2 regions of the Stenotrophomonas sp. STEN240 genome follow, and region 1 is predicted to be linked to the other one. Evidence: predicted binding sites of a transcription regulator. Region 1 holds the regulator's gene; the other holds the start of a gene.
What was found. The regulator FliA, encoded in region 1, starts transcription of late flagellar genes. The targets are predictions, from matches to a motif close to TAAAGTTTNNCNNNCNNNGGCCGATAA.
Positions count from the first base shown of each region.

Region 2: the regulator FliA is predicted to act here: its motif matches at 1,766-1,792, upstream of ACVOKO_RS08750 (HDOD domain-containing protein).

Region 1 is NZ_JBRRBO010000032.1:40,366-44,672, forward strand. It holds gene ACVOKO_RS13740 (chemotaxis protein CheA) at 1-505, opposite strand, end outside; gene ACVOKO_RS13745 (protein phosphatase CheZ) at 509-1,126, opposite strand; gene cheY (chemotaxis response regulator CheY) at 1,126-1,518, opposite strand; gene ACVOKO_RS13755 (RNA polymerase sigma factor FliA) at 1,532-2,281, opposite strand; gene ACVOKO_RS13760 (MinD/ParA family ATP-binding protein) at 2,278-3,162, opposite strand; gene flhF (flagellar biosynthesis GTPase FlhF) at 3,149-4,307, opposite strand, start outside.
Region 2 is NZ_JBRRBO010000014.1:72,996-77,302, forward strand. It holds gene ACVOKO_RS08745 (IclR family transcriptional regulator) at 54-845, opposite strand; gene ACVOKO_RS08750 (HDOD domain-containing protein) at 1,876-2,889, shown strand; gene ACVOKO_RS08755 (phospholipase D family protein) at 2,958-4,307, opposite strand, start outside.

The DNA of each region.
Region 1 (4,307 bases):
TGGGCTGGGCACCGGGCGTGCCGCTGCCGTGCAGCTCGTTGAGCAGGGCTTCGAACTCGTCTTCGCTGATCAGCTCGCTGCCACCTGCAGACGCGGCGACCGGCTGCGCGACTGCAACGACCGGTGCAGCACCGACATCGAACTGGGCGATCAGCGCCGCAGGTGCATGCTCCGGTTCGGTGCCCGAAGACACCGCGTCGAGCATGGCCTGCAGCCAGTCCAGCGATTGTTGGGCGGCATCGAAATGATGGGCCAGCAGTTCAGCCTTGCCGGCACGCGCCATGCCCAGGGTTTCCTCGGCGGCGTGGCACAGCTCCACCATCGGATGGATCGCCAGAAAACCGGCGCCGCCCTTGAGCGTGTGGAAGCCGCGGAACACGGCGTTGAGCTGCTCGCTATCGTGCGGTGCCTGTTCCAGCGTCACCAGCTGTTCGCCGAGGCGATCCAGGATCTCCTGCGCTTCGAGGATGAAGTCGGCGGCGATGTCGTCGGCAAATGCACTCATGGCTTACAGCCCCAGGTCCGAGAGCAGGTCGTCAGCATCCACCTGCGACACGGCGTGGCGGTCCAGGCCATTGACGGCCGGGCCGGCCAAGCCCTGGTTGCGGGCGTCTTCTTCCGGCGGCGGCAGGCCGAGCGCGCCGAAGCCTTCGTGCACGCGGCGGACGATGCCAACCACCCGGCGGATGATCTGCCCGGTAAGGTCCTGGTAGCTCTGGGTCAGTGCCACTTCGGTAAGGTTGTGGCGGATGCGCTCAAGGATTTCGCCCTGTTCGGCATTGAGCCCGTCGCTGCGCAGACGCTCTGTGAGCGCCCGGCATTCTTCGGCCAGATCAAGTGTGCGATGGGTGGCCTGTTCGGTCATCTGCACCACGTGGTCCAGGCGCGCGCAGGCGTCGTCCAGCTCGCCGGCTTCGCTGGGTACGCTGGGCAGTTCGCCCAATGCCTGGCCCAGCTCGCGCGCGAGCCGGCCCAGGCCGGACATCATCGGTTGTGCACGCAACGCAGCCAGTGCGTCGATTTCCCTGCGCCAGCCGGCTTCGTCGCCGCTTTCCAGTGCTGCCAGTGCGTCCTGCAGGCGCTGCACCAGGGCCGATTTGTCGCTCAATTCCCCGAGCTGGTTCATCAGGCGCTCGCAGCCAGGCGTTCGAAGATCTTGCCGAGCTTTTCTTCCAGCGTCTGCGCGGTGAATGGCTTGATGATGTAGCCGTTCACGCCGCTCTGCGCGGCCTCGATGATCTGCTCACGCTTGGCTTCGGCGGTGACCATCAACACCGGCAGGGTTTTGAGCTTGGCATCGTTGCGGATCGCCTTGAGCAGCTCGATGCCGGTCATCACCGGCATGTTCCAGTCGGTCACGACGAAATCAAACGGCTGGCTCTGCAGCAGCGACAGCGCGGCATGCCCGTCCTCGGCTTCGGCGGTATTGGTGAAGCCCAGATCGCCGAGCAGGTTCTTGACGATGCGACGCATCGTCGAGAAGTCGTCAACGATCAGGATGCGCATGTTCTTGTTCAAAAGACTTTCCTCTTCATGGTTCCTCAAGGCCGGCGTCGGCCGCCTCGAAAATCTTCAGCCGCCCGCGCAGGCGCAGCATGGCTTGGCCGTGGATCTGACAGACGCGGGATTCGCTTACGCCCAATACCGCGCCGATTTCCTTCAGGTTCAATTCCTGCTCGTAGTACAGCGACAGCACCAGCTGCTCACGCTCGGGCAGATGGCCGATGGCCTTGCCCAGCTCGGCGCCGAACTGGCTGCGCTCCAAAACCTGCTGCGGATTGGGGCCGCCGGTGGTCGGGGTATCCAGTTCGCCCTGGTCTTCGATGCGCGATTCCAGGCTCAGCACCTGGCCGCGCGAGGCGTCTTCGACCAGCCGCATGTAATCGGGCAGGGGCAGCTCCATCGCCTCGGCCACTTCGCTGGCGCTGGCCGAACGGCCGGTACTCTGCTCCAGGCGGCGAATGGTGGCGGCGGCGTCACGGGCCCGGCGGTGCACCGAGCGCGGCACCCAGTCGCCACGGCGGATCTCGTCGATCATCGAGCCGCGGATGCGGATGGATGCATAGGTCTCGAACGAGGCGCCCTGTTCGGCGTCGTAGCTGCGCGAAGCTTCGATCAGCCCCATCATGCCGGCCTGGATCAGATCGTCGACCTCGACGCTGGCGGGCAGGCGCGCGGCCAAATGGTGGGCGATGCGGCGGACCAGGTCGGCGTGGCGGGCGATGCAGTCATTGGCCGCGTTGCGCTGGACTTCACGGTATTGGGCGGCTGCATTGTTCATGCCTTCACCTTCTGCTGGATGATGCGTTCCAGGAAGAACTCAACGCCGCCGCGCGGAGCGGTTGGGGCTTGCCAGCGCGCGGTGCGACGGGCGATTTCGTTGATGGCCAGCGATGCCGGCGCGGAAGGGTAGAGCTTGACCACCGGCTGCTGGCGCTGCACCGACAGGCGCAGCCAGTCGTCCTGCGGCACGCAGCCCAGGTAATTCAGCGAGACATCGATCAGGAACTTCTCGCAGACCCGCACCAGCTTTTCGTACAGGGCGCGGCCTTCGTTCGGGTCGCGGACCATGTTGGCCACCACCTGGATGCGGTCCACGCCGCGCTCGCGCGAGAGCACCTTGATCAGTGCGTAGGCGTCGGTGATCGAGGCCGGCTCGTCACAGACCACCACCACGGTGTCCTGGGCGGCCTGGCAGAAGGTCAACACGCTGTCGGTGATGCCGGCGGCAGTGTCGATGATCATCACATCAAGGTCGCGTTCGAGCTCGGAGAACACATTGACCAGGCCAACGTGCTCAGCTGGCTGCAGCTCGGCCATGTGCCGGCGGCCGGAAGCGGCTGGCACTACCAGCACGCCGTTCGGGCCTTCGATGATGACTTCTTCCAGCGTGGCGCGCCCGGCGACCAGGTCGGCCAGGGTGTGCTTGGGCTGCAGGCCCAGCACCACGTCGATATTGGCCAGGCCCAGGTCGGCGTCCAGCAGCAGCGTACGTTTGCCCATGCCTGCCAGTGCCACGGCCAGATTGGCCGAGACATTGGTTTTACCCACACCGCCCTTGCCGCCGGTCACCGCGATGGTGCGTACCGGGCCGGCCGGTTCGTGCCGGGTAGCCGACAGCGGGAAGGTGTTGGTCAGCTTGGCGTACTCACGCGACTGCATTGTTCAACTCCGTGTTGCAGGGCATATCGGCCGCCCGGCGCAAATCTTCAAGGCGAAGTACCAGATTTGCGGCAGAGGCCCGATAAAGGTCTTCCGGAACGTCCTGACCGTCGGTTACCCAGGTGATCGGCAGGCGATGGTCGACTGCCACCGACAGGGCCGAACCGAAGCGGCCGGTCTCGTCCAGCTTGGTCAGCACCACGCCCTGCGGGTTGGCGGCGCTGAAGCGGCGCACCACTTCGTCCATGTCCTGGAAAGCAGTGTTGGCCGGCAGCACCAGCAGGGTGCGGATCTGGCCGGCGGCGCGCAGCCACTGCAGCTGGGCGGTGAGGGCGCGGTCGCGCTGGCCCAGACCGGCGGTGTCGATCAAGACCAGCTTGTAGTCGGCCAGCTTCTGCAGCAGCTGGTTCAGATCGGTGCCGCTGTTGGCCTCGTGCACGGCGATGCCGAGCTGGCGGCCAAAGCCGTACAGCTGCTCGCGGGCGCCGATGCGCTGGGTATCGGTGGTGACCAGGGCCACGTCGCGGGCGGCATGGGCTTCGGCAAAGCGCGAGGCCAGCTTGGCGATGGTGGTGGTCTTGCCGGCACCGGTGGGGCCGACCAGGGCGATGACGCCGCCGGTTTCCATCGGATCGACCGGGGCAATCGGCAGCTTCTTGGAAATCAGCCCCAGCATCAGGCCACGGGCACGGCTGGGATCGATATCGGCTGGAATCTGGGTGGCGACGTCGCGGGCCAGGCCGGCGTCGAAGCCGTACTCGTCCATCAGGTCCAAAGCGTTGGCGCGCACCGCGCTGCCACGCAGGCGTTCGTCGGTGAAGCGGTTCATCTCGCGCTCGATCAGGTGACGCATGCCGGCTACTTCCTGGCGCAGCTGGCTGAGCTGTTCGTCGTCGCGGGTGGCCACGGCCGGGCTGGTCGCCACCGGGCTCAGTGCCGGAGCGGCCGCAACCGGCGCGCTTTCGGTGACGGCAGCGTTGATGGGCTGCGCGACTTCGGCGGTGTTGATGATCGGAGCGCTGGCTGCAACCGGCGCTGCGATGTAGGCGGTAGCGGCCGTCGCTGCGGCAGGCAGGGCCGGCGCCGCGACGGGCGCCAGGCTGGCTGGCTCCGGCATCGGCGGATCGATCACGAAGCGGGCGCGT
Region 2 (4,307 bases), on a different contig from region 1:
GGATGACTGGACGTGTGGCAACAACCCGGTTTCTGGCCGCGCCTGGCGCGCAGCTAGACGGTGTGCAGGAACTTTTCGAGTTCATGCGCGGCCTTCTGCACCTGCGTGCTCAGTGAGGTCTTCAGGTCTGCTGGCAGGACCGAGCGCGGAACCATGACGCTGATCGACGCCACCACGTTGCCGTCACGGTCCCGCAGCGGGTAGGCCACCGCGGATACCCCGGGCTGGTAGAAAGACTCGCTGATGGCATGGCCACGCCGGTAGTCGCTGCCGAGCAGTTCGATCAGCTCCTGCGGCGTCTTCGGGCCCTGCTCGGTGGTGAAGGAGAGGCTGGGCTCGGGGAACAGTTGGCTGAGGTCCTGCTGTGGCAGGGCCATCAGCAATACCCGGCCAATGGCGGTGGAATGCGCAGGCAGGCGCGTACCCACGCCCACCGCAGCCGCTGCTTCGCCAACCGCGCTGGCCCGTGCGACGTAGACGATCTCGCGACCATCCAGCACGCACAGCTGTGCCGAATAGCTGGTGATATCGCGCAGGCGCTGTATCACCGGCCGCCCGATCTGCACGATGTCCATTGATGACAGATAGTCAAAGCCAAGGCGCAGCACGCTGATGCCCAGGCTATAGCCGCCACTGGCGCTATTGCGTGTAAGGAAACGCATCTGCTCCAGCGTCTGCACCGTGCGGTACACCGATGCTTTGGGCAGACCAGTGCGCTGACAGACCTGGGTGAAACTCAGCTCGCCATTCTGTCCAAACAGCTGCAACATGTTCAGGCCTTTCTCCAGAGCCGGCACCATGTAGCGGGTCTGTTCTTTCAAGGGTGTTGCATGGGGCGATGACATTACCGTCTTCCCTTTAGTTGAAGACAAAGCCGCCATTGACGGGCAGGCGCTGTGCGCTGACGAAACCCGCCAGGCTGGACGGCGGGTACGGAAGGTGTCGTCGATGTCGGTGGGGTATCGGTGGCATTGCAGACAGCGGCCGCAGCGGATGCCGGCCACCGCTCAAGGCAGCGGGTACTTGCCTCTGCTGTCCCTGAAGAAACCCTCGCGTTGCACGGCATGGCCAAGCGGACAGACCAGCTTCGGTGGCGTAGCCGCCATCGACCAGGAAACTGCGGGGCTCCTTGCCTTTCATCGTGGTGGCAAAGCGGCGCCCGCCGCGCACCCGCATTGTGTTGCAGCCGGTTTTACAGCGCATATGGTTTGCCCGTGCGTGGCTATTGAGGGAGTGGTTTTATATTTGGAACTAAATCCAAATACATAAACTTCTATTGACCATAGCAATGATTGGATTTACTGCAATCGGGGAAGTTGCCATTTGCCTGTGCTGTTATTCACAAATCTGGTATTTGGTGCGCACTGTTTGCTTGGTTTGGATATGGCCTTCCCTTGGCCGTTGCTGTGCAGCGTGATTATGGTTTAGCGGGTGAAACCAAGTATTTGATGCTGCCCTTCAAAGTCTCGCGTGCGGCTTGAGTCTGGTGTCAGCGATCTAATGAGGGGAATTTTGGTGAATGATTGATTTGTAAGGGTTTTATTGGGATTCAGTTGGGAATTTTCGGCCTGGCGGGCTGGTTTTTCGTGACCTTCCATTACCGTAATTATTGGTTTTAATAATTACCATTTTTTCGGAATTTACAATATGGAATTTCGCATTTCCGGTTATTTTGAGATTCGTCCTAAAGGCAGGTTTGGCGGCGGCGCGCCGTGGACCTGCAGATGTTGTTTCATTGGCCTGTGCAGCGGTCCGGCTGGGTGGCTAAAGAAGGGTGAGGGCGGGCCGATATAGCAGGCAGGCTTCCGCGTGGATGTTTTCTGCTTTCTCATGGTGATTATTTCGGCAGTGCTTGCAGCAGTTGTGGTCGGAGGCTTGGTCTGGCTCTGGCTGCGAGGCCGTGACGACGCGCCGCAGCCGCGGCGCCGCGTGTATGTGGCCCCGGCTGTTGCGGCCTCCCCAGCCGGAACGCCCGGTCCGGCGATCTGCGCCGACGACCTGCAGCGGCGCTTTCTGTTGAGCGCGCTTGGCGCAGCGGAAATACCGGCCGACGCGCTGCGGGTGCAGCGGGCGGTGGTCGATGACGTGGTGGCAGCGCTCAGTCGTGCCGATTTGTCCTCGCGCTACACGCCACGGCGGCCAAATCTGTTGCCGCAGCTGATCCAGAGCGTCAATGACAGCACGGCCTCCTCGCGTTCGATCGCGCGGATCATCGGCAGCGATGCGGTGCTGGCGGCCACCTTGCTGCGCATCGCCAACAGTCCGCTGTACCGGCTGCAGCAACAGGATGTGCAGAGCATCGAGCGTGCGGTCACCCTGATCGGCAACGATGGCATCCGCCAGATCATTTCCGCTGCGCTGGTGCAGCCGGTGATGGAGTCTGCCAGCGGGGTGGACGCCGAGTTCGCACGCCTGTTGTGGGAGTACACCTTGCGTGTGTCGCTGGCGGCGGCAGACCATGCCCGCAGCGTGGAGCGCGAGGATGGCTTTGCCGCACAGCTGGCTGGCCTGTTGTTGGGGCTGAGCGCAGCCATGGCGATGCAGGCTGCGGCCGATGTGCTGGTGCGGCCACCGCTACGGACGCGCGAGCCGGGTACCTTGCTGGACATACTGGAACGCTGCACGGCGCCTACCGCCGTGCGTATCGCCGAGCACTGGAAGCTGTCGGCGGCGATAGTGCAGGCACTCAAACAGGTGGACGCCGCCGCAGCTACCGGTCTGGCGCGCTCGCTGCAGATAGGCCAGCTTGCGGCCAGCGCGGCGATGCTGCACGCGCAGGGCTGGATGAGCGAGGCCGATGCCTGTGCCGCGCTTGCCAGCGAGCTGCCAGAACATGTGGCGACGTGGCTATGGAAGCGGATGAATCAGGCGGATGGCGTGCAGGAATAGGCCGCGCAGCCCGGTGAAGCGGTACTGCATTGGCCTTGCGTTGTGCGCTACATGGCGGCACGGGCGGCCTACAGCTGCGACTCCAACGGCAACCAGCTGATCACCCGCGTGCTGGCGCGTTGCATGAAGTTGGTATCCGGTTCGGTGCGCATGCTGATCGGCGGGGTCCTGGCGCGGTCCAGCCAACGCAGTTCGTGATCCTTGTTCAAATACACCCAGTAACTCAGCTCGGGGCTGGAGAGGCGTAGATATTCCTGGTGCAGGCGCGCGGCCAATACCGGGTCGTCGAACAGGGCGCCCATTTCGGTATTGAGGTAGGCCGAGCGCGGGTCGAGGTTGAACGAGCCGACAAAGCCGCGCCGGTCGTCAACCAGGAAGGCCTTGGTATGCAGGCTGGCACCGCTGCTGCCGAACGGCGAGGCCTTGCTGGTATGCCCGTGTGATTTCAGTTCGTACAGCTGCACGCCGCCGGCCAGCAGCGGGCGGCGGTAATGCATGTAGCCGCTATGCACGGCGGCCACGTCGTTGGCGGCCAGCGAGTTGGTGATGATGCCGATCTGCACGCCGTCGCGCACCTGCTCGATCAAGGCCTTGGTGCCGGTCGCGCCGGGGACGAAGTAGGGCGATATCAGCAGTGATTTATGCTCGGCGCTGCTCAGTACCTCGATCAGGCGGGTGACCAGCCATTGGCTGCTGTCACCACCACTGGGTTTGCGCGGCGGATCGGAACGGATGCGTACGTCCTTGGTCCAATGCAGGTCCAATTGTTTGCTGAGGTAGGCATCGCTGAGCCGTGCGCGCACGCGCTGCAGGTATGGCGCGGCCTCCTGCTGGCGTGCGTCCACTTCGGCCTGGCTGACGAAATTGGCCATCTGCTGGTCGGTGCTGTAATGCAGGGCGGCGATCGGCACCACCGCGTCGCTGTTCCAGAAGTCATCGAAGATGCTGCTCGCATCGCTGGCAACCGGGCCGGCCAGCAATAGATCGAGGTCGCGGAAGTTCACGTCCGGGCGCGCGTCGAAATATTCGGCGCCGATATTGCGACCACCGACGATGGCCACACGGCCATCTGCGATCCATGCCTTGTTGTGCATGCGGTGGTTGATGCTGAAGGCCCTTTGCACCATTTCGACCAGGCGCCACAGGCCGTCGCGGTTGCGGAACGGGTTGTACAGGCGGATCTCGATGTTGGGGTGCTGGTCCAGTGCCAGCATCTGCGGGTCCAGGCCGGCGGCATTCATGTCGTCCAGCAGCAGGCGCACGCGTACACCGCGCTCGGCGGCCTGGTAGACATCGTGGGCCAGCAGGTGGCCGAGCAGGTCGTCGTGCCACATGTAGTACTGCAGGTCCAGGCTGCGCCCCGCCTGGCGGGTGACGATGGAGCGTGCTGCATACGCTTCGAGCCCGTCTGAGAGGTA